Regions from separate parts of the Pseudactinotalea sp. Z1748 genome, predicted to be linked through region 1. Evidence: riboswitches for the same ligand, from Rfam matches in the RefSeq annotation. Region 1 holds a riboswitch; each other region holds the start of a gene.
What was found. Region 1 has a riboswitch for cyclic di-AMP ahead of ACO0LU_RS02445 (C40 family peptidase). Riboswitches for the same ligand answer to the same signal wherever they lie in the genome.
Positions count from the first base shown of each region.

Region 2: another riboswitch for cyclic di-AMP. It lies ahead of ACO0LU_RS01650 (C40 family peptidase); the one in region 1 lies ahead of ACO0LU_RS02445 (C40 family peptidase).
Region 3: another riboswitch for cyclic di-AMP. It lies ahead of ACO0LU_RS07775 (C40 family peptidase); the one in region 1 lies ahead of ACO0LU_RS02445 (C40 family peptidase).

Region 1 is NZ_JBMPQB010000001.1:511,191-521,323, forward strand. Features, by position in the region: gene ACO0LU_RS02430 (MFS transporter) at 1-1,140, shown strand, start outside; gene serC (phosphoserine transaminase) at 1,185-2,297, opposite strand; gene ACO0LU_RS02440 (iron dependent repressor, metal binding and dimerization domain protein) at 2,476-3,168, shown strand; cyclic di-AMP (ydaO/yuaA leader) riboswitch at 3,539-3,708, shown strand; gene ACO0LU_RS02445 (C40 family peptidase) at 3,708-4,550, shown strand; gene ACO0LU_RS02450 (universal stress protein) at 4,779-5,726, shown strand; gene rocD (ornithine--oxo-acid transaminase) at 5,910-7,112, opposite strand; gene ddaH (dimethylargininase) at 7,145-8,023, opposite strand; tRNA gene ACO0LU_RS02465 (tRNA-Arg) at 8,241-8,313, shown strand; gene ACO0LU_RS02470 (hypothetical protein) at 8,501-8,680, shown strand; gene ACO0LU_RS02475 (SRPBCC family protein) at 8,744-9,406, opposite strand; gene ACO0LU_RS02480 (LLM class flavin-dependent oxidoreductase) at 9,548-10,133, shown strand, end outside.
Region 2 is NZ_JBMPQB010000001.1:332,257-342,389, reverse strand. Features, by position in the region: gene ACO0LU_RS01670 (histidine kinase) at 1-919, shown strand, start outside; gene ACO0LU_RS01665 (response regulator) at 916-1,554, shown strand; gene ACO0LU_RS01660 (response regulator) at 1,742-2,461, shown strand; gene ACO0LU_RS01655 (HAMP domain-containing sensor histidine kinase) at 2,458-3,588, shown strand; gene ACO0LU_RS01650 (C40 family peptidase) at 3,713-4,555, opposite strand; cyclic di-AMP (ydaO/yuaA leader) riboswitch at 4,556-4,704, opposite strand; gene ACO0LU_RS01645 (four-helix bundle copper-binding protein) at 4,821-5,333, shown strand; gene ACO0LU_RS01640 (CueP family metal-binding protein) at 5,538-5,987, shown strand; gene ACO0LU_RS01635 (heparan-alpha-glucosaminide N-acetyltransferase domain-containing protein) at 6,004-7,119, shown strand; gene ACO0LU_RS01630 (heavy metal translocating P-type ATPase) at 7,372-9,693, opposite strand; gene ACO0LU_RS01625 (multicopper oxidase family protein) at 10,034-10,133, opposite strand, start outside.
Region 3 is NZ_JBMPQB010000003.1:98,075-108,207, forward strand. Features, by position in the region: gene ACO0LU_RS07765 (response regulator) at 1-260, shown strand, start outside; gene ACO0LU_RS07770 (ATP-binding protein) at 257-1,387, shown strand; gene ACO0LU_RS07775 (C40 family peptidase) at 1,499-2,332, opposite strand; cyclic di-AMP (ydaO/yuaA leader) riboswitch at 2,333-2,481, opposite strand; gene ACO0LU_RS07780 (four-helix bundle copper-binding protein) at 2,714-3,115, shown strand; gene ACO0LU_RS07785 (CueP family metal-binding protein) at 3,337-3,912, shown strand; gene ACO0LU_RS07790 (heparan-alpha-glucosaminide N-acetyltransferase domain-containing protein) at 4,051-5,124, shown strand; gene ccsB (c-type cytochrome biogenesis protein CcsB) at 5,200-6,297, opposite strand; gene resB (cytochrome c biogenesis protein ResB) at 6,294-7,805, opposite strand; gene ACO0LU_RS07805 (cytochrome c biogenesis CcdA family protein) at 8,072-8,854, opposite strand; gene ACO0LU_RS07810 (TlpA family protein disulfide reductase) at 8,854-9,405, opposite strand; gene ACO0LU_RS07815 (DUF305 domain-containing protein) at 9,670-10,133, opposite strand, start outside.

The DNA of each region.
Region 1 (10,133 bases):
AGCCCCTTCGCCGGGCTGATCGCCGACCGGGTGGACCGGCGCAGGATGCTGATGATGACCCAGGCCGCGATGGGCGTGCTCGCCCTGGCCCTGGGCGCCCTGGTGCTGCTGGGTACCGCCCAGGTGTGGCACGTGTACTTCTTCGCCCTGGCCCTGGGTGTGCTCAGCGCCTTCGACGCCCCGGCCCGGCAGGTGTTCGTCTCCGACATCGTGCCCACGTCCTCCCTGGCGAACGCGGTGGCGCTGAACTCCGCCTCCTTCAACGCCGCCCGCCTGGTGGGCCCGGGCGTCGCCGGCCTGCTGATCGCGGTGGTGGGCACCGGCTGGGTGTTCATGCTCAACGCGCTCACCTTCGCCGCCACCATCGGGGCGATGCTGGCGATGAAGTCCGAGTTGCTGCAGCGCCGCGACCGCCCCGTACGAGCCAAGGGGCAACTGCGCGAGGGCCTTCGGTACGTGCGCGGGCGCAGCGACATCATCACGATCATGATCGTGGTGTTCGTGATCGGCGGTCTGGGCCTGAAGTTCCAGATGACCTCGGCGGTGATGGCCCACGACGAGTTCGGCATGGGCGCCGGGGAGTACGGGGTGCTCGGGTCGATCCTGGCGATCGGATCCCTGGCCGGCGCCCTGATGGCCGCCCGGCGGCAACGACCCCGGCTGCGCCTGGTGCTCGGCGCGGCCTTCGGGTTCGGGATCAGTTCCGGCGCGATGGCCATGATGCCCACCTACGAACTCTTCGCCCTCAGCGCGATCCCGGTGGGCTACTTCTCCCTGACCATGCTCACCTCGGCCAACGCTGCCATCCAGATCACCACCGACCCCAACGTACGCGGCCGGGTGATGAGCCTGTACCTGGTGGTCTTCTTCGCCGGGAACCCGATCGGCGGGCCGGTGGTGGGTTGGATCGCGGAGAACTGGGGCGCGCGGTGGGCCATCGGCATCGGCGCGATCGCCGCCATCGCAGTGGCGGGGATCGCCGCTCTGTGGACCGTCAAGCGGGAGGACGTGCGGGTGCGTTACCGCCTCCGCCAGCGTCCGCACCTGCTGGTGCAGAACCGCCACGAGCAACTCGACGCTGCGCGTGCCCGCGAGGAACTCAGGACCCAGGAGGGCGTGAACGCCGGCAGCGCCGCCTGACCAGTTCCGCCTGCCCGGCCAAGGGGCGCACCGGAGCGGAGCACCTAAAGACGCTCGACGACGTGATCCAGGCAGGCAGTCAGCGCTGCGGCATCGGCGGGGGTCACCGAGGGGTAGGTGCCGATCCGCAGCTGGTTGCGCCCGAGTTTGCGGTAGGGCTCGGTGTCGACGATTCCGTTGTTGCGGAGCACCCTCGCCAGCACCGCGGCATCGATGCTTTCGTCGAAGTCGATCGTGACCACCACCGGCGAGCGGTGTGCCGGGTCGGCCACGAAGGGGGTGGCGAACTCACGCTCGGTGGCCCACTGGTACAGCAACTGCGAGGACTGCGCGGTGCGCGCCGCAGCGAAGTCCAGGCCGCCCTGGTCGTTCAACCAGTCGACCTGCTCGGCCAACAGCACAAGGGTGGCGATCGCCGGGGTATTCACGGTCTGGTCCTGCCGGGAGTTGGCCAGCGCCGCGGGAAGGGACAACGACGCCGGCGCCCACCGCTGACCCAGTTCCTCGATCCGCTCGATCGCAGCGGGGGAGAACAGGGCCAGCCACAACCCGCCGTCGGAACCCAGGGCCTTCTGCGGGGCGAAGTAGTAGGCGTCGGTCTGGCGCACGTCCACGCCCACCCCACCCGCGGCCGAGGTGCCGTCGACGAGCATCAGGGCACCGTCGTCGTCGACCCTTCTGACCGGGGTGAGTGTGCCGGTGGAGGTCTCGTTGTGGACCCAGCAGTAGGCATCGATCCCCGCGGCGACCTCGGGTGAGCGGGTGCTGCCGGGTTCGGCGGTGAGGATCTGCGGGTCGGCCAGGAACGGAGCGCCGCTCGCGGCGGCGGCGAACTTGGCGCCGAACTCCCCGGCGCGGACGTGCTGGGAGCGGGTGCGGATCAGTCCGAAGGTGGCCGCGTCCCAGAACATCGAGGCGCCCCCGTTGCCCAGGGCCACCTCGTATCCCTCGGGGAGGCTGAACAGGTCAGCGAGACCTTCCCGGACGCGGCCGACCAGGGAGCGCACCGGGGGCTGGCGGTGGGAGGTACCCAGCAGGGTGGTGCCCAGGGCGGCCAGCGCCTGGCTCTGCTCCGGCCTGATGCGCGCGGGACCGGAGCCGAACCGGCCGTCCGCGGGACGGATGGAGGCCGGGATGGCGATCGCGGGATCGTTCATGGGCACGATCATCGCAGGTCCGCCGGCCCCGCCAGGAGCGCTGCGCCGCGCGGCCGGCCGGCCCGGGGCCGGGAGAGTCGTGGCAGGGCGCGCAGGACGTGCAGCGCACCCGGCCCGGAGCCGGACGCCGGGCACTAGGCTGACAGGAGGAATGCGGCGACCACCAAGGGGCAGGCACGTGAGCGACCTGATCGACACCACGGAGATGTATCTCAAGACCGTGTTCGAACTGATCGAGGACGGCGTGGTGCCCCTGCGCGCCCGGATCGCGGAGCGCCTGGGTCACTCCGGGCCCACAGTGTCCCAGACGGTGGCGCGCATGGAACGGGACGGCCTGATGGTGGTCTCCGGTGACCGGCACCTGGAACTGACCGATGAGGGCCTGCGGCGGGCCACCCAGGTGATGCGCAAGCACCGCCTGGCCGAACGGCTGCTGACCGACGTGATCAAACTCGACTGGCCCTACGTGCACGAAGAGGCCTGCCGGTGGGAGCACGTGATGAGCGAGCGGGTGGAGCAGCAGTTGCTCGAACTGCTCGAGCGCCCGCGGGAGGATCCTTACGGCAACGCCATCCCCGGCCCCGCCGGGATCGGGCAACCCGTCGCCGGTGTCGCCGAACTGCCCGGTACGTCCCTGGGCGCCGCGATCACCGCCGATCCGGCCTACTACACCCTGGTGCGGATCGGGGAGCCGCTGCAGGTGGATGTGGAACTGCTGACCGAGTTCGAGCGCGTCGGGATGGTGCCCGGGGTGGCTTTCCGCGCCCGGACCGACGGCGCGGCGGTAGACCTGACCGTGAACGGGCAGAGCCTGGAACTCACCGAGGACACCGTGGGGCACCTGTTCGTCAGCGCCGCCGAGCCGGGGTGATCCGGTGCCCGCAGCGGGTGTCCGGGTGCCGCCCGCGTGCGTTCGGGACGGGGTGCAGGAGGGCCTGCCGGCAGGTGCTCGGTGCCGTGGATCTAGCACAGCCGCAGCCCGCGCGCTCGCTGGGCGGGTCAGGAGAGCGGCGTCCAGCATGTGGCGCAGTCCACATTGTGGCGATGACACAGCGTCTCGTCGATCGCGCCGTTGCCGCGGAATTCCGCTATTTTCTGAGGACCTAGGCGCCTGGGGCGGATCCTGTGAACCATTTCACAGAACCAATTGTGACCGGAATGTGACTTTTGCCGGGGTCGTCGGGTAACGTCAGCCGTGCTCGTCGTCCCCTCCATCGATGAGTACCCGCAGGCGGCGCCGAACCCTGTCACCGCCAGCAGGTCCCGACAGACGCAATTGACAGGGACGGGGGACCCAACCTTTGGTGCGCGAGCACCTAGGGGTGAAGTCCCACCTGGTTCGCCAGGTAAGACCGGGTGAATCTCCAACCCGAACCCGACAGCTCACCCCGTAGGCGCGTGGAGAAGATTTTGACTCAACGCACAACCGGAGCCCGCCACCGTGCAGCGTGCCGGCCCTCCACCCCCCTGACCGCCTTTGGCGCCACAGTGGCCGGCACCACCGGTCGTCGTGCACTGGCCGTGGTTGCTTCCTCCGGACTGGCGCTGACCATGGGCGCCTCCACCGCGGCCGCTGCCCCCCAGGTGTCCAACTCCGCTTCCGGCCTCGGTTCGCTGGCCAACGTGGTGCTCGATGGTGACCGCGACTCGGTCAGCACCTCGCCGACCATCTCGGTCGACGCCGACGCCGACTGGTCCTTCACCGCGGCCGTGGTGAGTTCCGAGGCCCCGCCACCACCTCCGCCCCCACCGCCACCGCCGGCGGCGACCACGCAGCGGCCCACCGCGGCCACCGCCCCGGCGGCCCGCACCGGTAACCGCACCGCCGCTCCGGCTCAGGAGGAGACGCAGGCGGAGGAGCAGCCGGCCGAGGAGGCGGCGAGCGAGTCCACTCAGAGCGCCGCTCCCGCGTCCGGTTCCGGCTCCGCCGTGGTGAACCTGGCCCGCCGGTACACGGGCACCCCGTACGTGTACGGCGGTAGCACTCCGGCCGGGTTCGACTGCTCGGGCTTCACCGCCTACGTGTACGCCCAGTTCGGCGTCTCCCTGCCACGGTCGTCCTCGGCCCAGCGCAACGCCGGACGTATCGTCTCGGCTTCTGAGGCGCAGCCCGGTGACCTGGTCTGGTGGCCCGGGCACGTGGGCATCTACACCGGCAACGGCCAGCACATCGCGGCCCGCAACCCCAGTTCACCGCTGCACGAGGGCCCGATCTGGAACTCGAGCCCCACGTTCATCCGTGTGATGGGCTGACCGGCACACGCACCACGCACAACGGCTCGTCCCGCATCGGGGCGGGCCGTTGTGCTGTGCGCACCGGTGCGCCGTATACCGGCGTGTCCGTGCGGAGCGGTGCTGGCACAGGCACGATGAACAGCTCCGATGAGCACCCATATGAGATTTTCCGGCGACATGCCCCGCAACCGTCAGGTTTGTAGCACAATGGTCAAGATCAGCCCAAAAAAAGGGGGGTAGACCGGTATGGAACGCGAACCCACGATCCTCGTCGGAGTCGACGGATCGGCCGCCAGCCTGAACGCACTGGACTGGGCGTTGGCCCACGCAGGAAAGTCGGGTTGGAACCTGCACCTGGTGTGTGCCTACGCGCTGCCCACCTTCGCCGCCGGCACCATCGACGGCGGGTATGCCACGCTGGACGACACCGCCATCCGTGACGGGGCCCAAGCGGTCCTGGACGAGGCCCTCACCCGCTGTGAGGGCGTGGGTGTGCAGGTGACCAGCGCCCTGGAGACCGGTGACGCGGCCGGAGTGTTGGTGGACCTGTCCGCCCAGGTGCGCCTCGCCGTCGTCGGTACCCGGGGCCGGTCCGGATTCGCCGAACGGATCCTGGGCACCGTCTCTTCGGCGCTACCGGCCCACTCCCACTGCCCCACCGTGGTGGTGCCGCACCGGGAGGGCGAGGACGACGACGACACCGGTCTGCCGTTGCCGGTGCGCCGGATCGTGGTGGGCGTGGACGGCTCGGACTCGGCCAAACTCGCCCTGAACGTGGCCATCGACGAGGCCGAACGGTGGGAGGCGGAACTGACCGCCGTGGTCGGTGTGCCGATGGGCGCCGGCGCCGGTCTGCTGGGCTGGCTTCCCTCCGGGGTGGACCGGGAGACCCTGCTGGCCGACGTCAAGACCGGCCTGGACGTCACGGTGGACCGGGCCAGTCAGGGTCGTGCGGTGCAGGTACGCCGGCACGCCCTGGATGGCACCGGGGCGGCGCTGCTGTCGGAGTTCTCCACCGCGGTGGACCTGGTGGTGGTCGGCTCGCGCGGACGCGGCGGCTTCACCGGGATGCTGCTGGGCTCCACGTCCCAGACGGTGCTGCATCACTCCCGTTGCCCGGTCATGGTGGTGCCCACCAGCAGCACCGACGATCCCGAGGACCACGCCTTCAACTGGAAGCGGCGCCGGCACTAAGCCACCAACCCGCCACCCCCGGCGCCTACCCGGCCCCCGGCCGTACCCGCCGGCGTCGAGGGCGAGCGTGAGCCTCGAGGGCGAGCCTCGGGACGCTCGCCCTCGGCTGGGACGCTCGCCCTCGGCGGCGGGCGACGGCGGTGGCGGGGCGGCGACGGCGGTGGCGGCGGGTGGCGGCGGCGGCTACCGGGCGCTGCGCAGCACCCGGCCCAGGGTGTCCATGAGGCGGTCCAGGTCCGACTCGGTCAACGTCAGCGGCGGGGCGAAGCGGATGGTGTTCTCGTGGGTCTCCTTGGCCAGGATGCCCTCGGCGGCCAGCCGCTCACTGACCTGACGCCCGGACAGAGACACCACGTCCAGGCCCATCCACAAGCCGATCACCCGGGCGTCGGTAGCCAGCCCCTCGGCGACCAGATCCTTGGCCGGGCCCTCCAGCACGGGGGAGAGGTCGCGCGCCCGGGCCTGGAACCCACCCGTGGCCAGCAGTTCCGTCACCGCGATCCCCACCGCACATGCCAACGGGTTGCCGCCGAAGGTGGACCCGTGCGTACCGGCGGTCATCACACCGAGCACATCGGCCCGGCCCACCACCGCAGAGACCGGCACGATTCCACCACCGAGCGCCTTGCCCAGCGTGGTCAGGTCCGCGCGCACGCCGAACAACTCCTGGGTGAGGGTGGCCCCGGTGCGGCCGAGGCCGGACTGGATCTCATCGAGCACCAGCAGCGTGTTCGTCTCATCGCACGCCGCACGGACCTGCTCCAGGTAGCCCTCCGGCGGGATGATCACCCCGTTCTCGCCCTGGACCGGCTCCAGCAGCACGGCCACGGTGTCCGGCGTGATCGCCGCCCGCACCGAGGCGGCGTCACCGTAGGGCACGACGACGAAGCCCGGGGTGTAGGGGCCGAATCCTTCCCGGGCAGCCGGGTCGGTGGAGGCGGAGATGATCGTGGTGGTGCGGCCGTGGAAGGCGCCATCGGCCACGATGATCTCGGCCCGGTCGGCCGGCACGCCCTTGACCTCATACCCCCACTTGCGGGCCGTCTTGATCGCGGTCTCCACCGCCTCGGCGCCGGTGTTCATCGGGAGCAGCATCTCGGTGCCGGTCAACTCCGTGACCGCGCCGGCGAACCGCTCCAGGTGCTCATGGCCCACCGCCCTGGAGGTCAGGGTGAGACGGTCCAACTGGTCCTTGGCGGCCCGGACCAGGTACGGGTGGCGATGACCGAAGTTCAGCGCCGAATACCCGGCCAGGCAGTCCAGGTACTCCCGTCCGCTGGTGTCGGTGACCATAGCGCCCTCGGCGGTGGCCAGCTCCACCTCCAACGGGTGATAGTTCGGCGCCAGCGGTCCGGGTGCGTTCGTGGTGCGGGGGTTGTTCGTCATCGTGCGACCTCCTCGTCGGTGACTCGCGGGAATCAGTGGGTTGCGCCGTCGTCGGCCTCACCCGGGCGCGGTGCGCCCAGGGCAGGTAGTGCGCTCGCGGCTGCGTCGTCGGCCTTGGTGGGACTACGCAGGATCAGGGTGCAGCACTTGGCGCCGCCGCCGCCCTTGAGCAGTTCGGAGGTGTCCACCGCGATCGGTTCCAATCCGCGCTCGCGGGCCTGCGCGGCCAGGCCGGTCGCTCCCGGTGCGTGCACCACGTGGGTACCGTCGCTGACGGCGTTCAGGCCCAGGGCCTCGGCGTCGGCGTGCCCGGCCACGATCGCCTCGGGGAACATGCGCTGCAGCACCCGCTGGGAGCCGGGGGAGAACGCGGGCGGGTAGTACGCGATCAGGTCATCGCGCAGGATGGTCAGTGCGGTGTCGAGGTGGTAGAAGCGCGGGTCCACCAGTTGCAGGGAGATCACCGGGCGGCCGAAGACCTCCTGGGCCTCGGAGTGCGCGGCGGCGGAGGTGCGAAAACCGGTCCCGGCCAGGATGTACCCGTTGGTGCACAGCAGGTCCCCCTCGCCCTCGTTGGTCTCGGCGGCCTCCACCGGGGTGAAACCGGCACGGGCCAACCAGTCCAGGTACGCCGGGGCCTCGCCGGCGCGCTCGTTGTGCCGGAACCTGGAGGAGTAGGCGATGCCGCCGATCACGGTGGCGCCGTTGGCGGCGTAGACCATGTCCGGGTACTGCGGCAGCGGGTCGATCACGTCGACGGTGTGCCCCAGGTCCGCGTAGGTGCGACGCAGCGTGTCCCACTGGCTCATCGCGCGGTCGACGTCGGTGGAGACCTTGGCGTTCATCCAGGGGTTGATCTCGTAGGAGACCGTGAAGTGCGTGGGTGGGCACATCAGGTAGTGGGCGGGCATCGATGCTCCTTCGGTTCGTGGTCCAAGCACTGGCCTGGTGGGCCGGTGCCGGATCGCGGGTGCGGCCAATGGGTGGTGGGCCACACATGTGATTGTCACAGAATCCCGCGCGCGTTGGGTGGGGTGTCTGGATTACCGGCGGGGCTGGTGTGTGCCCTACGATCGGTGCGCGAGAAGCGTGGGCCGGGTTCGCTCCGGCCCGGTGCTGCTCGCCCCCGCCCCCGTAGCTCAGGGGATAGAGCAACCGCCTCCTAAGCGGTAGGTCGCGCGTTCGAATCGCGCCGGGGGCGCCGGTTGCGGGAGGACCCGGTAGCCACACCTTGAGCCAAGGCCGCACGAACGAAGTAGCCCCCATCTAGCCGCCAATTTGACAGTCTTGGCTGCCGAGGTCTCCGGGGCCGACGTGGAGGTCGACGTCCACGTCGGCGGGTGCAGGGCAGCCTAGCGGGCGCAGAGCAGACACCCTAGGGTGGAGAGATGAAGGTTCTCGTTGTGGTCCTGCTCGTCCTATGGGTGCTGGTCTCGATCGTGGGGTTCGCGCTGGAGGGCTTGATCTGGCTTGGCCTGATCGGGATCGTGCTGTTCCTCGGAACGGTGATCATCGCCGCACTGCGCCGCAGCGCCGGTCGCAAGAGTGGTGGCCGCCCGGCACGCTGACCGCTGGTGCCCCTGACCGCCGGGGCGTCCGAACCGGCGTCGAACGGGTTGGGCCGGGCCGGTTCAGCGGCCGGCGCTCCCTTCCACCAGGCCGGCGATCCGGGTCAGCATCCGCCAGGTCATCAAGGCGGAGATCAGGCTGGTCGCCTCCACCGGTGCCCGTTGGAGCCGGGTGCGGGGGGCGTAGCGTTCCCGCACATGCAGGCGGGTGAGCGGGCGGTCCGAATCCGGATCGTTCAGCGGCACCAGGTGGAACGTCCAGGTGTAGCCCATGCCGGTGTCCGCGAGCATCGGGGTGCCGGCGTTGGTGGCAGCCAGCAGCACTCCGGGATCGACCGCTGCGATACGCAACTGGATCCGAGGGTGCAGCGCCAGGGTGTCGCCGGCCCGAACGTCCTGCCATTCACGGTGGATCCGGGTGGCGCCGGCAATCTGGCAACCCGCCAGGTTCTCCAGCGTCTCGAAGGAATAGAACCCTGCCTTGTCCTGCCCGATCTGGGCGAGCCAGGGCCAGATGCGTTCTGAGGTGGCGTTGATCAGGATGGCCCGGTCGTTCTGCACGGTGGCCTCCGGCAGCAGGTCATCCCCCGGCAGTGGCGCTGCCGCCTCCTGCGGTGTCAGGCCGAGGCGGCGGTGCGCGCCGGCGATCATCACGACGGCGGCCGTCACTGCGACCGAGACGAACGGGGCGGCCGCCAACCCCAGGATGGCGCGTCGGGTGGACATGAACATCACCTCACCCACCATCGTGGCACCGTGACCGCCGCCCGGACAGGTGCGAAGGTCCTGGTCGGTGTCAACAGCAGCCTCGATCAGATCGGTGCGAACGCCCCTGCGGGCTCGCGGTCGGGCTGTAGCGTTTCGGGTATGGCTGAGCAGGACGTGGAATTCTCCGTCCAGGCCGAACCGCGCGACGCCGCCGGTTGGGCCGAGTTGGCCCGGCGCAGTGAGGACGCGGGTATGCGGGCGCTTTTGGTCGCCGACCATCCCGGCGCTGGTGCCTCGCCGTTCGTGGCGCTGGCCGCTGCCGCCGCGGTGACCAGCACGTTGCGGTTGGGCAGTTACGTCGTCAACGCCGGGATACGCGAGCCCGTCCACATAGCGGCCGACGTGGCCACCCTGGACGTGGTCTCGGGCGGACGCGCCGAGGTGGGACTCGGTGCCGGGCACACACCGGCGGAGTGGGAAATGATCGGGCGCTCGCGGCCCACCGCCCCCGGACGGGTGCGCCACCTGCTCACAGCAGCCTCGGCGGTACGGCGGTTGTTGGACGGGCAGCCGGTACCGGCAACGGAGGTCGGCGCGCTCAGTGATCTGCGCCTGGACGAGCCCCGGCCGGTGCAGCACCATGTGCCGCTACTGCTCGGCGGGACCAGCGCCACGATGCTGCGCTGGGCCGGTGGGAACGCCGACGCGGTCGGGCTTACCGGGCTCGGAGCCACCCGTGCCGACG
Region 2 (10,133 bases), 180 kb from region 1:
AGTGCTTCTCCTCGGGGCCATGCTGGACGCGGCGGTCACAGACGGCTTCTCCTTCCCGATCATCGTCGGACTGCTGCTCTGGAGCGTTCTTGAGGTCCGACCCGGCATGGTCTCCATAGCATCGGCTGCGGGCCTCTACACCGCTGCGATCGGCAGCCGTTTCGCCCACGAACCCGAGAACGGACCCATCAACGTCCTCGTGCTCGGCATCGTCGCCGTCAGTGCCCTCATCGTCGGACACAGCCGCCGCGTCCGGGAACATGCCGACGAGGGCGCCGGGGCGCACGAGGCCGAACTCACCTCAGCCCGTGAGCGCGCCACCGAGAGGACGCGCCAGGCCATGGCTCGTGAACTCCATGACGTCGCTTCGCATGCCGTCAGCCTCGTCGCGGTCCAAGCCGGCGCGGCCGAACTCGCCTGGCCGCAGGACCCAGCCGCGACACGTGCGGGGGTGCAGGCAGTGGGCGAGACCGTCTCGACCGCCCTCGGCGAACTCGACGTCCAGTCATGGGGGACGGGTTCGGCACCCGCATGGGATGACATCGAGCGTATCGTGGCCCGCCTCCAGGGTGCCGGCCTCGACATCCGGCTCACTGCCTCCGGACGCCCACCAGACGTACTGCTGCCGGTTGTGCACCGCCTCGTCCAGGAAGCCCTGACCAACGTGCTCAAGCACGCGGACGGGGCCATCGCATACGTCACCATCGGCAGCGACGAGCAGTGCACGCATCTGGAGGTGACCGACGACGGGCCGGGCCGGACGGTTGCACAAGCAGGGTTCGGGCTGGCCGGGCTCGAGGACCGCGTCACCGCCGTCGGAGGTCGGCTGCTCGTCGGACCGGGGGATGGAGGCGGTTTCGCGTTGCGGGCCGTTCTGCCCCATGAGCCGACACAACTGCGCGGCAGGGCCCGGCCGTGACGATCCGTGTCCTGCTCGCCGACGACCACGCCATGATGCGTGCAGGTTTGGCTGGCGTGCTCGGCTCCGATCCCGGGATCGAGATCGTCGGGGAGGCGCAGGACGGCGCCGCGGCCGTCTCCCAGGCCCGGCGGTTACATCCGGACGTGGTGCTCATGGACATCGAGATGCCGGGGATCGACGGGGTGACCGCCATCGGGCGCCTGGCCACGGCGGCTCCCGCAGCCCGCTGCCTCGTGCTGACCACGTTTGACGTCGATGAGTACGTGCTCGGTGCGCTGCGGGCGGGAGCCGCCGGCTTCCTCCTGAAGACCACACCGCCTCGGGATCTCATCCAGGGGGTCAAGGACTGCGCCGCAGGGGGATCGGCGCTCGGACCCACCGTGGTGCGGCGCCTCGTTGCGTCCTATGTAGGTGCAGCGCGCGAGCCGGTTCCCGGGCTGGAGTTGCTCACCGAACGCGAACGCGAGGTGCTCGGAGTCATGGCGCGCGGGCTGAGCAACGCCGAGATCGGCGCCGAACTGCACCTCACGGAGAACACCGTGCGCACCCACGTCGCCCACATTCTCGGCAAACTGGGGGTGCGGGACAGGGTCCAGGCGGTGATCCTCGCCCACCGCGCCGGGATCGCCTGAGGGGATCGGCCTACGGTTCTCCTGCGCGAGCGGTCCGGGGGAACCAGCGTGAGTATCGGAATGCCCGCGATCACCCTCGTCGTCGGCGCCATTGGTCGGCTTCGCACGTCAGGGCGCCGAACAGTCCTGGGGTCGCACACGTTCCGCGGCAGCGCACGTAACGGTCATCTTGGTTCACTATGGAGCCATGACCTCCCTTGCTCATTCGGACGTGAACCTGCCCCGCGTTCTGGTCGTCGATGACGAAGCCCCCTTGGCGCGATTGGTCGCGAACTATCTTGAGCGCGAAGGCTTCGAGGTCCAAACCTGCGCTGACGGAGACGACGCCGTGCAGCGTGCGCGACAGTGGCGACCTGGGGTGGTGGTGCTGGACCTTGGCCTGCCTGGTCTCGATGGGATCGAGGTCTGCCGGAGCGTGCGCACCTTCTCTGACTGCTACATCATCATGCTCACCGCCCGCGTGGAGGAGGTCGACAAACTCAACGGCCTCTCGGTGGGCGCCGATGACTATGTGACCAAGCCGTTCAGCCCACGTGAGCTCGTTGCACGCGTGCGGGCAATGCTGCGTCGTCCGCGGCAGAACCCACCTGGCCACCATGGCGCAGAGGCGTCGTTCGGGCCATTGTCCGTTGACGCTCTGGGCCGGGAAGTGTCCCTCGACGGCGAAACTGTCCAACTGACGCGCACCGAGTTCGACGTACTCGCAGCGCTGGCGGCGCGCCCGCACATGGTCTTCACCCGGCGCCAACTCATCGAGACGGTGTGGGGACCCAATTGGGTGGGTGATGACAACCTCGTCGATGTCCATATCGGGCATCTGCGACGCAAACTCGGCGACAAGGCATCTGCGCCGAGGTTCATCCGGACCGTACGTGGAGTTGGCTACCGAATGGGGACCGGGTCATGAACAAGCGGCAGCCAAAGCGGTGGGGACTGGGCGCTCGGCTCCTGGCAGCGATCGTCGCGGTCCTCTTGGTGGCCGCCGGGACAGCGTGGGCTGTCGCTTCGGTGATCGGGCCGATGATCTTCCACGATCACATGCTCATGGCCGAGCCCGTTGACTCCGAGGTCGTGGCTCACGCAAGGCAAGCCTTCACCGCGGCATGGACCCTGTCCCTCTCCGTGGCGCTACTCGTCGCTCTCCTGTCGTCAGTGCTCGTGAGCATTGTCGTCACTCGACGCATCACCAGGGCGTTGGAAAGGGTCCGACAAGCAGCAGTGCAGGTCGCAAGCGGTGACTACAACGTCCATGTGCCAGCGGTCCACATGGGCGCGCAGTTCGATGACCTCGCCGCCGCGTTCAACACCATGGCCACTGACCTAGGACATATTGAAAAGACCCGCACCCGCATGCTGGGCGACCTGGCCCATGAACTGCGCACCCCGGTGGCGACCCTGGATGGCTACCTCGAAGGGATCGTCGACGGTGTCGTACCTGCCGATGAACCGACGATGGGCATGCTGCGTGAGCCGGTCGCACGCCTTGCCCGGCTGGCCCAGGACATAACGCTCGTGACAACCGCCAGCGAGGGCCGCTTGGAAATGCGGTGGCAGCCGCTGCGGGTCGGTGACCTACTTCAGGACGCCGCAACACAGGCAAGCGTCAAGTCCGCGGACAAGGGCATTGATCTGACGATCGAGGCCACGGAGTCGGAACGCCAGACGGTCATCACCGCGGACCCTGACCGGCTCGGGCAGGTCCTGACCAACCTGCTGGACAACGCCGTGCGGCACACCCCAAAGGGAGGTCAAGTCCAATTGGGTGCCAAGCGGAGTGGATCGCGACTGCGGTTGTGGGTCCAGGACAACGGCGGTGGGATAGCCGCCGAGCACCTGCCCCACCTGTTCGAGCGCTTCTACCGTGCTGATGCGGCTCGTGACCGCGCGCACGGAGGGTCAGGGATCGGGCTTGCCATCAGCCGCTCCATCGTCCAGGCCCACGGTGGCAGCATGAAAGCGGCCAGCGCCGGGCTTGGCCACGGCGCCGTCTTCACCATCGAACTGCCCTTGGGGCGGCAGCATTCGCAGGCCTGAGACCGCCTCCACCGGCGGTCTTCGGCAGTGGCCGCGTTGGAAAGGGTGTGCTCTCATCCAGCCACCGCACGAGCATCGGCCCGCCCTGGGCCGGACGGGCCGATGCAGCAACTGAGATATGCGGTCAGAGCACGCGGATGAACGTGGGGTTGTTATGGAAGATCGGGCCCTCGTACAGGGCGGTGCCGGGGTTTCGGGCGGCGATGTTGTCGCCGTTGCCGGTGTAGATACCCACATGGCCGGGCCACGCCACCAGATCGCCGGGCTGGGCTTCGGCTGCCGAGACTATGCGTCCGGCGCCCGCCTGGGCACCGGACGTCCGAGGCAGGCTTACCCCGAATTGGGCGAAGACGTAGGCGGTGAAGCCCGAGCAATCAAAGCCCGCCGGGGTAGAGCCACCCCACACATACGGGGTGCCCACGTAGCGGCGGGCGACGTCCACGACCGCAGAACCGGAGGCAGAGGCAGTGCTCGCGGTCTGCTCGCTGGATTCGCCGGAGGAGGAATCCTCGGTCTGCTGCTCCTGCTGTTGAGCCGGCTGCTCGGTGCGCTGACCGGTGCGGGAGGCCGGAGCGGCACGCTGGGTGGGGCGCTCCGGCGCAGTAATGGCTGGCGGTGGGGGTGGGGGTGGGGGTGGGGGTGGAGCTTCGGAGGAGACCTCAGCGATGGCGACGTGCCAGTCGATGTCCTCATCGACAGTGACGGTTGGTGAGGTGACCACCTTATCGATGTCGACGTCGGCGTCGAGCACCACGTTGGCCAGGGCGCCGGCCCCGAAACTCGAACTCGACACCTGGGGGACGGCCGCAGCGCTGGAGGCGCCCATCGTGAGCACCAATCCGGAGGAGGCGAAGACGGCCAGCGTCCGTCTGCCGGTGGTCCCAGTGACTGAGTCAGCGAAAACGGTCAGTGGGGTGGAGGGGCGGCACGCCGCGCGGTGTCGGGCGCCGGTTGTTGGTTCAGTCAATTCGGTTCTCCAGTTCGCCTACGAGGTCAGTTGTCGGGTTCGGATTGGAGACTTACCCGGTCTGCCTGGCTCCCCAGGCGGGACTTCACCCCTAGGTGCTCGCGCACCGACGGCTGGGTCCCCCGCCCCTGCCACGGCGTTGATCGGTGACCACGGTGCGGTGGCAGGGTTCGGCGTCCGCTTGTGGGCTTCCCGCACGGCGGGGGCAAGAGTGACAGTACATACCGCAAACCCTCGGATCACGGTTAGATCACGGCATTACCGAATGCTTCATCAAACCTTCATCGTCATCCCCCGCCGCGGCGACTGCATGCCCGCCGCTCCTGTCGTAGCGTCGGGAGACAAGGCTGTGATGGCTATCGAGATAGAGGCGACAATGAGAACCAGAGAGATGATGGATACCCACCCCGCCCAGGTCAGTCTCGACCGGGATCTTCTGGCCCGCACGGTAGATGCCCTAGTGGCCTGTTCTCAGGCGTGCACCGCCTGCGCAGACGCGTGCCTGAGCGAGGAGATGGTCTCCGAGTTGCGCACCTGCATACGTCTCAACCTTGACTGCGCCGACATCTGCGGCGCCACGGCCCGCATGCTGTCCCGACACACCGGGTCTCATGCCGACCGCACCCGTGCCCAGTTGCAGGCCTGTTCTCAAGTTTGCAGATCCTGCGGCGATGAATGCAGGCGTCACGCAGAGGCCCACGACCACTGCCGCATCGGCGCAGAGGCGTGCCGGGCCTGCGATGAGGCTGGCAACGAACTCCTCGCCGCCATCAGTTGACAGGTCTACCCACGCTCGCGCCGACCCAGACCTTGCCGCCTGCGCTGCAGAAGGCACCTTGATTCGAGACGAAAGCCCAGAATCTCGGGCGCAATGGTTGCCTGGATGACCCGTTTGGTCGAATCCTTGAACACATTCGGGCGACGATGACCTGTCGTACCAGCAAAAAAATGGCGGCGGGGCCCAATAGGACGGTGGAAGAACATGAAGAGAATGGCGGCGATCCTTGGGGCGCTGGTGCTGATCCTCGCCGGCTGCTCCTCGTCGGATCCGGCCTCCGAGCCCACCGCCGGAGGTGATGAAGCCGCGTTCCTCGCCACCCATGACCTGGCCGGCATGGAGGTCGCAGAGATGATCGACCACCTGGACCGGCTCGGTGGAAAGGAACGCCCCACCGATGACATTGCCTCCATCCGGCCCGATGAACTGGTGCTCTCCGACGGGCAGCAGGAACTAGCCGCACAGATGCCCGAGGACCTCTTCTACCTATCCGTGGCCCCCTACGTGAGCCGGACTCACGAGTGCTTCTACCACAGCCTGACCACCTGCCAGGGTGAACTCATCGACCAGGACCTCCAGGTACGCACGGGTACAGCCGCGTTCTCCACCACTGACGAGGTCGCCACCTGCCTCACCACTCTCCAACTGATATAGGTCGCGGTTACAACCTGTGCCAATCTCGGAGCAGCAGGACGGCGCACCGGTGCGCGCGGCGCACGCGGCTAGCGACCCCGGGCATGCCGCCGCACCCCATAGCCGGGTCATCGGACTGGACGCGGCGCGGGCGCTGGCCATCCTGGGCATGCTCGCGGTCAACGTCGGTCCGCTCTATGACGATGGCATCGCCGGGCTTGTCATGCGGCTGCCGCACGGGCGGGCTTCATTGTTGTTCGTGCTGCTGGCCGGGATCGGGTACTCGTTCCTGACCCGCCGGGCCCGCGACGGTGCCGCGCTACCCTGGGGGCAGGTGTTGTGGCGGACGGTTCTGCTGAGCCTGATTGGGCTGAGCACTCAGTTGGCGGGTCATGGCTCCAAGGTAATCCTGACCACCTATGCGGTGCTGTTTCTCGTGGGACTGGTGGTGGTGCGGGCCCCCTCATGGCTGCTGCTGACCGCCTCGATCGCGGCAACTGCCGCTGGACCACTGGTGTGGCTGGGTGCCCAACTCAGAACCGGTGAGGTCTTCGACCGGGAGCCTGCCACGCTACTGGATGCGCCCGGGCAGATCGTGGCCTCGACATTCCTGACCGGGCCGTACCCGGTGATCACCTGGCTCGGGCCGTTCCTGTTCGGGATGTGGCTGGGCAGGTTGCGCCTGCAAGACCGGTGCGTCCAGATACGGTTGACTGTGGCCGGAGTGGTGCTGACCCTGCTTGCGGAACTCGGCTCCCGGGCGGTGGAGGCGTTCCTGGGGCGGCCGGATGGGGAGCCCGGTGTGGACTGGTTCCTTTCGGCGGCCGCACACTCGCAGATGCCGTTGTGGCTGATCCGGGGCAGTGCCTCGGCCGTGGCGGTGCTGGGCCTGACACTACTGGTGTTGCCCTACCTGGGCCGCTTCGGTTGGCCGCTGGTGGCCACGGGTCAGTTGGCGCTGACCGTGTATGTGGTGCACCTGTTCGGCATCGCGGAGGTAGTGCGTCCCGGCCCGGGGACCGCACCGGCGGGCCTGGTCACCACGGCGGTGATGGCACTGGTGCTGATAGGCGCAGCGGTGGGCTGGCGGCACTTCTTCTCCCGCGGCCCGCTGGAAGCATTGTTGCGGGTGCGGCTGCGCCGACGGCGATGAACTCGCCACCCGGCCGACGACGTTGAGCCGATAGGACAACCGCTCCAGGGTCGCCTCGGCGGGGAAGTCGTCCAGCAGCACGGACCAGCAGGTGGGCCGGGCCGTCAGCGCCTGCGGCGCTCCGGCGCCCAGTGGCCGGCGCCGACGCGGATACGTGGATTTTCAGCCAGGCGGACTACAGCGCGGGTTGCACCCTCGTTGGCGGGCCGTAGGGCAGCAGGATCGCCCGGTGCATGGCACACCCTGGCCGCGTCAGTGACGGTGCGCCCCAACCACGTCCTCGCGATCCCCAGTAGCCCGTGAGCCGTCGGCGGAAGGGACCCGAGGTGCGCCGTGCGCCGCGGCGGTGCTGGTCTCGGGGCTGAGGTCCAGGCGGCGCAACAGTTGGGCGTTGAGCGCAACGACAATGGTCGACAGGGACATGAGGATCGCGCCGACCGACATGGGTAGGACGAACCCGACCGGGGCCAGCACACCTGCGGCCAGGGGCACGGCCGCGATGTTGTAGCCGGCAGCCCACCACAGGTTCTGCTTCATCTTCCGGTACCCGGCACGGGAGAGCTGGATGACCGACAGCACCGACCGGGGGTCGTCAGACGCCAGGATGACGCCGGCGGAGGCGATCGCCACGTCGGTGCCCGCACCGATCGCGATCCCGACGTCTGCCTGAGCCAGCGCCGGGGCGTCGTTGACGCCGTCCCCGACCATGGCGACGATACGGCCCTCCTGCTGCAGTTGGGCGACCTTCTCACTCTTGTCCTCCGGGCGCACCTGGGCGAAGACCTGGTCGATGCCCAGTTCGGCGCCCACAGCCCGGGCCACCGGCTCGGCGTCACCGGTGATCATGACGACCCGGATGCCCAACTGGTGCAGGGCATCGATCGCGTGCCGTGACTCCTCGCGGACCTCATCGGCCAGGGCGAGCGCACCGGCCACCTGGCCGTCGACGAGAACGTGCAGGACGGTGGCACCGGACCGTGCCCACGACGCTGTCGCGGCCAGCGGCTCGGCGCCGTACTGGGAGAGCAGCGCAGGCCCGCCGACCTGGACCTCGCGGCCCTCGACGGTGGCGCGTACCCCCACGGCCGTCGCAGCCCGAAAGTTGGCGGCCGAGGGAACCTGCAGCCCGCGGTCTCGGACCGCGGCGAGAACTGCGCGGGCAAGCGGGTGCTCACTCTCGGCCTCGGCAGCCGCCGCCAGGCGCAGCAGTTCCTCCACCTCATACGCTCCGGTGCTCGTGACGTCGGTGAGGGCCGGCTCGCCCTTGGTCAGGGTGCCGGTCTTGTCGAAGAGCACGGTGTCGACCACGCGCATCCGCTCCAGGGCGCCGCGGTCCTTGACCAGGACGCCGCCGCGGGCAGCGCGTTCGGTGGAGATGGACACGACGAGTGGGATCGCCAGGCCCAGAGCGTGGGGGCAGGCGATGACCAGGACGGTGATCGCCCGGACCAGTGCGCTGTCCGGAACCCCGAAGGACACCCACACAACGGCGGTGATTGCGGCGGCGATGAGCGCGTACCAGAACAGCCACCCGGCGGCCTTGTCCGCGAGGAGCTGGGCGCGGCTGGTGGAGGCTTGCGCCTCGGCCACGAGCCGCTGGATGCCGGCAAGGGCGGTGTCCTCCCCCACGGCCGACACTCGAACCCGTAAGGCGTTGTCGGTCGCGACGGTGCCAGCCACGACGTGGTCTCCCACGGTGCGCAGCACCGGCCGCGACTCACCGGTGATCATCGACTCATCGACGTCCGCACCGCCGTCCACGACCTCACCATCGGCCGGCACTCGCCCGCCCGGGCGGACGACTACCACGTCACCGAGTCGCAACTCGGCGGGGGAGACCGTGATGACCTGGTCCCCTTCCACCCGTTCGGCCTCGTCGGGCAGCAGCGCGGCCAGGGAGTCAAGCGCGGAGGACGTCTGCGCCAGGGAGCGCATCTCCAGCCAGTGTCCGAGCAGCATGATGACGACGAGCAGCGCCAACTCCCACCAGAAGTCCAATTCGTGGGTGAACAACCCCAGGCTGGCCCCCAGGGACGCGACGAAGGCGACGGTGATCGCCATCCCGATGAGCAGCATCATCCCCGGTCTGCGGGTGCGCAGCTCACCGATCGCGCCAGTGAGGAAGGGGCGCCCACCCCACAGGTAGATCACCGTACCCAGCACCGGGGAGACCGCCTCCACACCCGGCAGGTCGGGCAGCGCGTAGCCAAGCAGGTCGGCGAACATCCCGTTGAGCAGCACCGTGGGCACCGCCAGGGCCAGCATGATCCAGAACAGGCGACGGAACATGGCCACGTGGTCGCCATGACCGCCGTGCCCCCCGTGACCGGCGTGCGTGTCGTGCCCGCTGTCGTGGCCGGCGTGAGCAGCGTGCCCGTGGTCCGCGGCCGAGTCGTGCCCCGCAGCGGTCAGCGGGTCGGTGACACCCCCGCCCTCAGTGGGCAACGCCTGCCCGTGCGTGGCCTCATGCCCGGCCGCGGCACCGTAGGCCGAGTCGTGGTCGGCGTGCGCGGTGTGCTCCTGGCCCTCGCGTGGCCGGGGCCCTGCGTGGTCGTGACTCGGTGGCGTACCCATGACAACCCCTCATTCGATCGCTCCATATACCCCTGGAGGGTATCTCATCAGCAGTAAGGCAGGCGAGAAGTTTTCCATTCCCGATCTGACCGCAACGGACAGGGATCTTCATTAGTTCTTCATGGTGGCGTGGACCCTCGAGCGCTACTCGGCCGAGGGACGCGGGCTGATTCTGCGGCACCGGCCGCCCATGGCGCCGCTGGCTGCCGGTGCTCTCCGGGTCCGCCGCGGGCGCTCCTGGCGTTCACCTTCGCCGTCCTGCGGATGTGGGCGGTCACGAATTCTGGGTGATGTTCGTCGGCTCGACGGAATGGGCCATGCGCTTGTGTGGCCGTCGGGCTCAGCGGGTGTCGACCACTGCCATCATCCCGGCATCCTCGTGGTCGAGGATGTGGCAGTGGTACACGCTGCGACCCGGGTGGTGGGTGAAGTCCACCAGC
Region 3 (10,133 bases), on a different contig from region 1:
AAGTGTTCCTCGACGGAAAGAGTGTCCAATTGACGCGCACTGAGTTCGACGTCCTGGCGGCGCTGGCGGGGCGCCCGGACATGGTCTTTTCCCGGCGCCAACTCATCGAGACGGTGTGGGGGCCCAATTGGGTGGGCGATGACAACCTTGTCGATGTTCACATCGGGCATCTGCGGCGCAAACTCGGCGACAAGGCATCCGCGCCGAGGTTCGTCCGCACTGTGCGGGGGGTCGGCTACCGAATGGGAACGGGATCATGACCAAGCGGCCGCGAAAACAGTGGGGGCTGGGTGCTCGGCTCCTGGCAGCGATCGTCGCGGTCCTCTTGGTGGCCGCCGGGACAGCATGGGCTGTGGCCTCGGTGATCGGGCCAATGCTCTTCCACGATCACATGCTCATGGCCGAGCCCGCTGACTCCGAGGTCGTGGCGCACGCAAGGCAAGCCTTCACCACGGCATGGACCCTGTCTCTGTCCCTGGCGCTCCTCGTCGCTCTCCTGACGTCAGTGCTGGTCAGCATTTTCCTTACTCGACGCATCACCATGGCGTTAGAACGCCTCCGCCAAGCAGCAGCGAAGGTCGCCAGCGGTGACTACAACGCCCATGTGCCAGCGGTCCGCATGGGTGCGCAGTTCGATGACCTCGCCGGCGCGTTCAACACCATGGCCACCGACCTTGGTGGGATCGAACAGACCCGCACTCGCATGTTGGGCGACCTGGCTCATGAATTGCGCACCCCGGTGGCGACGCTGGATGGCTACCTCGAAGGGATTGTGGACGGTGTCGTGCCGGCTGATGAACCGACCATAGTCATGCTGCGTGAGCAGGTGGCACGACTTGCCCGTCTGGCCCAGGACATGGCCCTGGTGACTGCCGCTAGCGAGGGACGCTTAGAAATGCGATGGCAGCTGGTGCGGGTCGGTGACCTGCTCGAAGACGCCGCAGCACAGGCAAGCGTGAAGTGCACTAGCAAGGACATTGACCTGGCGATCGTGGCCACAAGGTCAGAACGCCAGGCGGTCATCACCGCCGACCCTGACCGGCTCGGGCAGGTCTTGACAAATTTGCTGGACAACGCCGTGCGGCACACCCCCAAGGGAGGTCAGGTCCAGTTGGGCGCCGACCGGATTGGATCGCGCCTGCGTTTGTGGGTGCAGGACAATGGCAGCGGAATAGCCGCCGAGCATCTGCCCCACCTGTTCGAGCGCTTCTACCGTGCCGATGCTGCTCGTGACCGCGCGCACGGAGGGTCGGGGATCGGCCTTGCCATCAGCCACTCCATCGCCCAGGCCCATGCGGGCAGTGTGAGAGCGGACAGCGCGGGGCTTGGCCACGGCGCGGTGTTCACTATCGAACTGCCGTTAAGTCGTCAGCATTCACAGGCTTGATATCAACTCCAATGGGCACCTCAAGGGATGCGTCCTCGTCGGCACCCACAGCACGAGCATCGGCCCGCCCCTGGGGCAGGGCGGGCCGATGCAGAGTGCTGAGATCTGCGCTCAGAGCACGCGGATGAACGTGGGGTTGTTATGGAAGATGGGTCCCTCGTACAGCGCGGTGCCGGGGTTTCGGGCGGCGATGTTGTTGCCATTGCCGGTGTAGATGCCCACGTGACCGGGCCACGCCACCAGATCACCCGGCTGGGCTTCGGCTGCCGAGACAATGCGTCCGGCACCCGCCTGGGCACCGGATGTCCGAGGCAGACTTACCCCGAATTGGGCGAAGACATAGGCGGTGAAGCCCGAGCAATCAAAACCCGCCGGGGTAGAGCCGCCCCACACATACGGGGTGCCTACATAGCGTCGGGCGACGTCCACGACCGCAGAACCGGAAGAGGTGCTTGCGACCTGCTCGCTGGACCCGCCCGAGCCTTCCCCGGCCTGCTCCTCGGCCTGCTGCTCCGGCTGTTGAGCCGGCTGCTCGGTGCGCTGCCCGGTGCGGGAGGCCGGGGCGGCGTCCTGGGTGGGGCGCTGCGGCGCGGTGATGACCGGCTCTGGCGGCGGGGGAGGGGGCGGGGCTTCGGAGGAGACCTCGGCGGCGGCGAAGTCCCAGGCGATGTCTGCATCGACCGAGACGGTCGGTGAGGTGGTCACCTTGTCGAGGTCGGCGTCGAGCACCACGTTGGCCAGGGAGCCAACGCCGGAACTCGAACTCGACACCTGGGGGAGGGCTACAGCGCTGGAGGCGCCCATGGTGAGCGCCAAGCCGGAGGAGGCAAAGACGGCCAGCGCCCGTCTGCCGGTGGTCCCAGTGACTGCGTGACCAAGAACGGTCAGTGGGGTGGAGGGGCGGCAGGCCGCACGGTGTCGGGCGCCGGTTGTTGGTTCAGTCAATTCGATTCTCCAAGTCGCCTACGAGGTCAGCTGTCGGGTTCGGGTTGGAGATTCACCCGGTCTCACCTGGCTTCCCAGGCGGGACTTCACCCCTAGGTGCTCGCGCACCGACGGTTGGGTCCCCCGCCCCTGCCCGGCGTTTAATCGATGACCACGGTGCGGTGGCAGGGTTCGGCGTCCGCTTGTGGGCTTCCCGCACGGCGCGGGGAGCAAGAGTGACAGTACCTACCGCAAACCCTCAGATCACGGTTTGATCACGGGATTACCGGAATACTTCATCAAACCTTCATCGTCACACCCCGCCTCGCCGGCTGCATGCCTGCCGCTGCTGTCGTAACGTCGAGAGCCAATGCTGTGATGGTTATCGAAACGGGAGCGACAATGAGAACCGCAGAGATGATGGATACCCACCCTGCCCAGATCACTCTGGACCGGGATCTACTGGCCCGAACGATCGATGCCCTCGTGGCCTGTTCCCAGGCGTGTACCGCCTGCGCAGACGCTTGTCTGAGCGAGGAAATGGTTGCCGAGTTGCGCACGTGCATACGTACCAACCTGGACTGCGCCGACATCTGCGATGCCACGGCCCGCATGCTGTCCCGACAAACCGGTCATGACGCTAACCTCATCCGTGCTCAGTTGCAGGCCTGCGCCCAGGCTTGTCAGTCCTGCGGCGATGAGTGCGCCCGTCACGCACAGGCCCATGACCATTGCCGCATCTGCGCAGAGGCGTGCCGAGCCTGCGAGGAAGCCTGCAACGAACTCCTCGCCACCATCAGTTGACAGGGCTACTTGCGCCCGCGCCGGCCCAGAACGGCCTGCTGGGGCGATTCAAATAGGCGCCGCAGGAAGGCTCCGCCTGGGTCCGGGACGAAAGACCTAAACTCTCGGCAGCAGCAGTTGCCTACGATGACCCAGTTGATCGGCAAGAATCCTTGGTAAGTATGACCTGCTGCCGTGCTGGTCAGAAGATGCGCCGGGACTGATAGGACAGGTGGAAGAACGTGAAAAGAATTGCGGCGATCGTCGGGGCGCTGGTGCTGATCCTCGCCGGCTGCTCCTCGGCGGATCCGGCCTCCGAGCCAACCACCGAGGGTGATGAAGCCGAGTTCCTCGCCACCCATGACCTGGCCGGCATGGAGGTCGCGGAGATGATCGACCACCTCGATCGACTCGGTGGGCCCGAACGCCCCACCGACTACATGGCCTCCATCCGAGCCGATGAACTGATGTTCTCCGATGGGCAGCAAGAACTTACCCTGCCCATGCCCGAGGACCGTTTCTACCTCTCCGTAGCCCCCTACGTGAACCAGACTCACGAGTGCTTCTACCACAGCCTGACCACATGCCAGGGTGAGCTGACCGACGAGGACCTCCAGGTGCGGATCCTCGACGATGCAACAGGCGAGGTGCTCATCGATGAAGAGGTGACGACCTATGCGAACGGCTTCGCCGGCTTCTGGTTGCCGCGCGATGTCCAGGGCACCATTGAGGTTCACTATGACGGCCTGACCGGGTCAGCCGACTTCTCCACCACCGACGAGGGCGCGACCTGCCTCACCACCCTCCAACTGACGTAGGAACGCCCGGGCCGGCCGCGGAGGGGCTCAGAGGGCCTCGCACCTAGTCGGCCCAGGGTCCCTTCACCGGGTCGACATGACACTTGGATGGGCGCGGTCACAACCTGTGCCAGGGCGGAGCAGCAGGATGGCGCATCGGTGAGCGCGGCGCACACGGCAGGCGCCTCCCCGGATGCCAGCGCACCCCATGGCCGGGTCACCGGGCTGGACGCGGCACGGGCGCTGGCCATCGTGGGCATGGTCGCGGTCAACATCGGTCCGCTGTATGACGACGGCATTGCTGGGCTCGTCATGCGGTTGCCGCACGGGCGGGCCTCATTGTTGTTCGTGCTGCTGGCCGGGATCGGGTACTCGTTGCTGACCCGGCGAGCCCGTGACGGTGGCGCGCTGCCGTGGGGGCAGGTGTTGTGGCGGACGGTTCTGCTGAGCCTGATCGGGTTGAGTACTCAGTTAGCGGGTCATGGCTCTGATGTCATCCTGACCACCTATGCGGTGCTCTTCCTCGTGGGACTGGTGGTGGTGCGGGCACCGTCCGGGCTGCTGCTGACCGCCTCGATCGTGGCAGTTGCCGCTGGGCCACTGGTGTGGCTGGGTGTCCAACTGCGAACCGGTGAGGTCTTCGACCGCGAGCCTGCCACGATACTGGACGCGCCGGGGCAGATCGTGGCCTCGACACTGCTGACCGGGCCCTACCCGGTGATCACCTGGCTCGCGCCGTTCCTATTCGGGATGTGGCTAGGCCGGTTGCGGCTGCACGACCGGTGGGTCCAGATACGGCTGACTGTGGCGGCAGTGGTGCTGACCTTGATTGCCGAACTCGGCTCCCGGGTGCTGGAAGTGTTCCTGGGGCGGCCCGGTAGAGAGCCGGCTGTGGACTGGTTCCTCTCGGCGGCGGCGCATTCGCAGATGCCGTTGTGGCTGATCCGGGGCAGCGCCTCGGCCGTGGCGGTGCTGGCCCTGACACTATTGGTGCTGCCTTACCTGGGCCGCTTTGGTTGGCCGCTGGTGGCCACGGGGCAGTTGGCGCTGACGGTGTATGTGGTCCACTTGTTCGCCATCGCGCAGGTGGTGCGTCCCGGGCCGCAGACCGCCCAGGACGGTCTGGCCATCACCGCGGTGATGGCACTGGTGCTGGTAGGAGCGGCGGTGGCCTGGCGGCACTTCTTCTCCCGCGGCCCACTGGAGGCAGCGTTGCGGCTGTGGCGCCGGTGACGAACTGGCCCCTCGTCACTGACCCGCCATGTCACCGCCATTGGCCCCTACCCGACGAACGCAGTTGTTGCCCGCTCAGACCCCGGCGTAGGAGTGCAGGGAGTTGATGAAAATGTTCACGCCGTAGTAGTTGAACATCAGTGCCGCGAACCCGGCCAGGGAGAAGTAGGCGAAGGCCTTCTTGCTCCAGCCGGTGGTCAGCCGCACGTGGCAGTATGCGGCATAGATGATCCACACCATCAGCGAGACGACCTCCTTGGGGTCCCAGCCCCACGCCCGGCCCCAGGCGTACTCGGCCCAGATCGATCCGGTGATGAGCACGAAGGTCCAGCCCACTAGGCCCACGGCGTTCAGCCGGTAGGACAATCGCTCCAGGGTCTCCTCTGCGGGGAAGGCGTCCAACAGCCGGGACCAGAACGTGGGCCGGGCCGGCAACGTCTGTGGCTCCTGTCCGCCCAGGTCCATCGATGCGACTTCACCCTCGGTGGGCTGTGCCTCCTGCGCCACCAGCGTGGCACCCCGGGTGCCGTCGGCGCCTGCGCTAGCACTGCCCGTGCGAGCACCGTGCGCACCGCTACGGCCCTCGACACCGCGGCCGCCTAACGGCTGCCGCCTTGATCCGCCGGACTGGGCATGCTCGGCTTCCCGCCGTCGTTCGTCACCTCCACGCACCAGTTGCAGCACTGACAGTGCTGCGCCCACGCAGAACAACGCGGTCGCCAGCGAGGCAACCGATACGTGGATCACCAGCCAGTAGGACTGCAGTGCCGGCTGCACCCCGTCGGCGACGGTGTACAGCAGCGTGATAGCAATGAGCAGCGCGACCACGTTGATCAGCAAGACCAGCGTCCCCAGGTAACGGACATCCTTGTGCCGGTTGACCACCATGAACACCACCATGGTGAACATCGTCGACATCAGGGTGAACTCATACATGTCCGCCCACGGCACCCGCTCGGCGGCGATCGCGCGCAGCACCACTGCCCCGACGTGAAAGATCAGCCCGAGCCAACTGGTGCTCATCGCGATGCCCACCGCCTTGCGGGCCCGGCCCGGGTCTGCCCCCTTGCCGAACCCGGACAGGTCCACCGCGAAGCCCACCATCGCCACCACGTAGGCGCTGATGGTGCCGTAAATCAACAACGTGCTAATCGTGCCCAGTTGCTCGTTCATTTTTTCTCCCTTGCGCCCGGACCGGGCAATACACTCAGGACCCGATCAAGTTCACCGCGCAGACCTGAGTCGTCATTGCGCGCCAATGCTGCGGCATGCACCACTGTCGTGCCCCGCTCCCCGGGCACCAGACGCACCCAGATCCGCCGCCGGGGCAGAAACAGCGCGGCGATCAACCCGCCGAAAGCCAGCGTGGCGAAGATCCCCTGCCAAAGCGGGGCCGGGTCATAACGCAGGTCCAACGCCACGAACCGGGGCAGGTCGTTGAAGGTCAACGTACCCTGCCCGTCGGGCAGGTCCACGCTCTGGCCCGGGCGCAGCTCCAGTTGCACCGGACCTTCGGTGCCGTCCTGCCCGGTAGTGGTGACCTGCTCCAGACCATCGGTGTCCAGCACGAACATATTGCGCGGCACGCCCTCGTCCAGGCCCAAGTCCCCGGTGTACATCTGCAGCAGCATCACCGGGTCCATCGGTAGCGGGTGGATCGAGGACACATAGGCACCCTCCGCATCCTGCGCTGCGGTGGGCAGCAGCGAGCCATTGAACGCCAACTGCAACTCCCCGTCATTCGCAGAGGGCACCATCACCACCCCGGTGGAGCCATACCCCGGGTCATCATCGGCCGGAATGAACGGCACCGGCCCGTCGTGGGCGACCTGCCCGCTGGCATCGATGATGGTCAGGTCCGGGGCGAACCCGTTGCCCATCAGATACACCCGCGACCCGCCCACGCTCAGGGGGTGGTTCACCCGGATCGTCGGCTCGCTGGTGGTACCGTCGGTCTCGAACAAGGTGACGTAGGCGGTGAAGTCCCGGGCCTGGGCATCGACGGTAAACTCCGGCACGAACTCATCAAGACGGATCCGGTAAGGGTCCACCGCATCGACGTCGAACAACGCCCCGGCCTCGAAGAAATCATAGTCCAGCGCAGAGTTGACGAAGGTGGATCCCTCGGTGATCATCGCCTGCCCCCGGTAATGCACCAGTTCCCCCCAGGCCGTGACCACCAGCAGCCCCACCAACGCTAGATGGAAGATGATATTGCCGGTCTCCTTGCCGTACCCGCGCTCAGCGGAGATAGTATGCACCGCGCCTTGCCTGGGCTTGTTCTCGGTGCCCAATCTGGTCCGGTAGCGCCGTCCCATGCCTTCATGCAGGCGCGCACGCACCTGTTCAGGAGTTGCGTGCACCAAGCGCTGGGAGCGCACCGGAAACCGGGAGAACCGAGCCGGCACCTTGGTCGGTTCGGCCCGCAACGCCCTGGCATGGGCAATGCTTCGCGGCACGATGCACCCGATCAGGGAAGTGAACAACAGCAGATAGACCGCGGAGAACCACGGCGAGGAGAACACATCGAACATGTACGCCCGGTCCAGCCAGGACGCCAGGGTCGGATTGTCCGCATAGAACTGGTTCACCAGGTTGGGGTCGACCCGCCGCTGGGGAAAGAACGCCCCGGGCATGGCCACCACCGTCAACAGCAACAGCAGCAGCAACGCCACCCGCATGCTGGTCAACTGGCGCCACATCCAACGCGCCCAGCCACGTACCCCTAATCCCTTGGAACGACCCGACGACGACGCAACTCGCCCGCCCGCACTTGCCGTGGCAGACCGCTGATGGGCAGCCAGGTCGGTCCTGGTTGCCCCGGACGTCTGCGCGGTCTTAACGGCATCGCCGGCACTGCCCGCCGACGGGGCGGGGCCGTGCGGTGCTGGGAGGCCGGAGTCGTCTTGCTCCGAGCCGCGCAGGCCCTCTGGGATGTAGCCGGGCATCAGATGATCGTCTCGAAGTTGGCGATGTAGCCCTGCATCCACTGCGTCAACGCCCCCCACAACCCAGTGACCAGAGCCAGGCCGATGAGCACCAGCATGATTCCCCCGGTGCGCATGATCACCACACGGTGACGACGCATGAATCCCATCATCTTCTCCGAGGACTTCATCCCCAAGCCCACCATCACGAACGGCACTCCCAGACCCAGGCAGTAGGCGATCACCAGCACGAGTGCCCGGCCGGGGTCAGCGGCGTCGTGGGCCAGGGCCAGCACTGCAGCCAGGGTGGGACCCATACACGGGGTCCAGCCCAACCCGAAGACCACGCCCAGTACCGGAGCGCCCAACACCCCAGCCCTGGGGCTGACCGGCAGACGCAACTGCCGTTGCAGGAACCCAACCTTGCCGATGAACGCCAAACCCAACACCACTACCAGCACCCCCAGCAGCCGGGTGATCAGGTCCTGCCAGCGCACCAGCCACAACCCGGCGGTGCTCAGCGCCATCGTCAGGGCGACGAACACCGCGGTGAACCCGAGAATGAACAGGCCCACCCCGAACAGCAGCCGCATCTTGGAACCGCGCCCGGCCTCACCCTGACCCGGCGTATCGGCCCCGCTCATCCCAGAGACGTAACCCACGTAACCAGGTACTAACGGCAGCACGCAGGGGGAGGCAAAGGAGACCAGTCCGGCCAGCAGCGCCACCGGCAACGCGGCCAGCACCGGACCGCTATAGATGGTCTGGGCGAAATCAGCGCCCAACTGCTCCAGCCAGCCCATTACTCCTCCAGCGTCTCTGCGATCAGCGTGGACAAGACGCTGCGCTCGGCCAACCCCAGTATCCGGGCGGCCACCCGGCCCTCGCGGTCCAGCACCACCGTGGTAGGCATCGCCCGCAACGGCACCACCCCCTGCATGGCGGCCACCCCAGCAGACTCACTGTCATGCAGCGATGGGTAAGGGATGGCGAAACGCCGCTCGAAAGCCTGAGCGGTACCCGGTGCGTCGATGTGATTCACTCCCAGGAACCGCACGCCGTCGGGCTCGTACTGCTCGGACAACTCAGCCAGGTCGGGGGCTTCCTTGCGGCACGGGGGGCAATTGGCGTACCAGAAGTTCACCACCACCACCTGACCACGCAGGTCCGCCAGGTCGATGTCCTCGGAGTCATAGGACACCCCGGACAAGTCCACCGCTGCACCGCGGTCCGCAGCCGCCCACGTCTCCACGCTGCCATCCCCGGCGACATATCCGGCACCCGCGACATCGGATGCGGCGTCGCCGCTCCCGCCATCGGCGCTCGTGCATCCAGCCACCAACGCCAGAACCATCACGACACTCAGGACCCATCCCCTCGGCGTTAGTACGCGAGCACGGCCAACTCTCTTACCGGCGGCGTACGCTCGCGGTTTGCGTGCCTTGCTCGCGACCGTCTGTCCAATGGGCTCGATCATGAACTCACATCACTCCGACCGCCGGCGGGGACCCTCGGGTGGTATATGCCCTTTCTAGCCGGGATGGCCTGCTGCCTTCCGGAGAGCGGGATCAGAGACCAGCGGAGGAGCCGGAGCAACTTATCCGCCGAAGCCAAGGCGTCAGAGTCCTTCAAGAAGTTCTTCCATCTGGGTTATCTCATCTTGCTGGTCAATGATGATCGTTTTTGCGAGTTCCAGCGCTTCGCGGTTTTGTCCCGCGTACACATGGGTCTCGGCCATCTCGACCGCACCACGATGGTGAGCGATCATGAGTTCCAAAAAGCGCCGGTCGAAGCCAGCACCCGAGAGCGACTCCAACTCGGACATGGCCTCCTGCTGGTTCATACCCTCCATCTCCATGCCCTCATGAGCCATAACGTCGTGCGCCGGCGGGGAGACCTCTTCGTCCCAAAACTCCAGCCACGAAGTCATCTGTCGAATCTCAGGACCCTGAGCCGCAGAGATGCCCTCAGCCAAACTACGCACCTGCTGGCTGTCGGCCCGCTCCACGGCCAGGTCAGCCATCTCGATGGCACCCTCATGGTGGATGATCATCATCTGAGCGAACATCGTGTCGTCGTCGT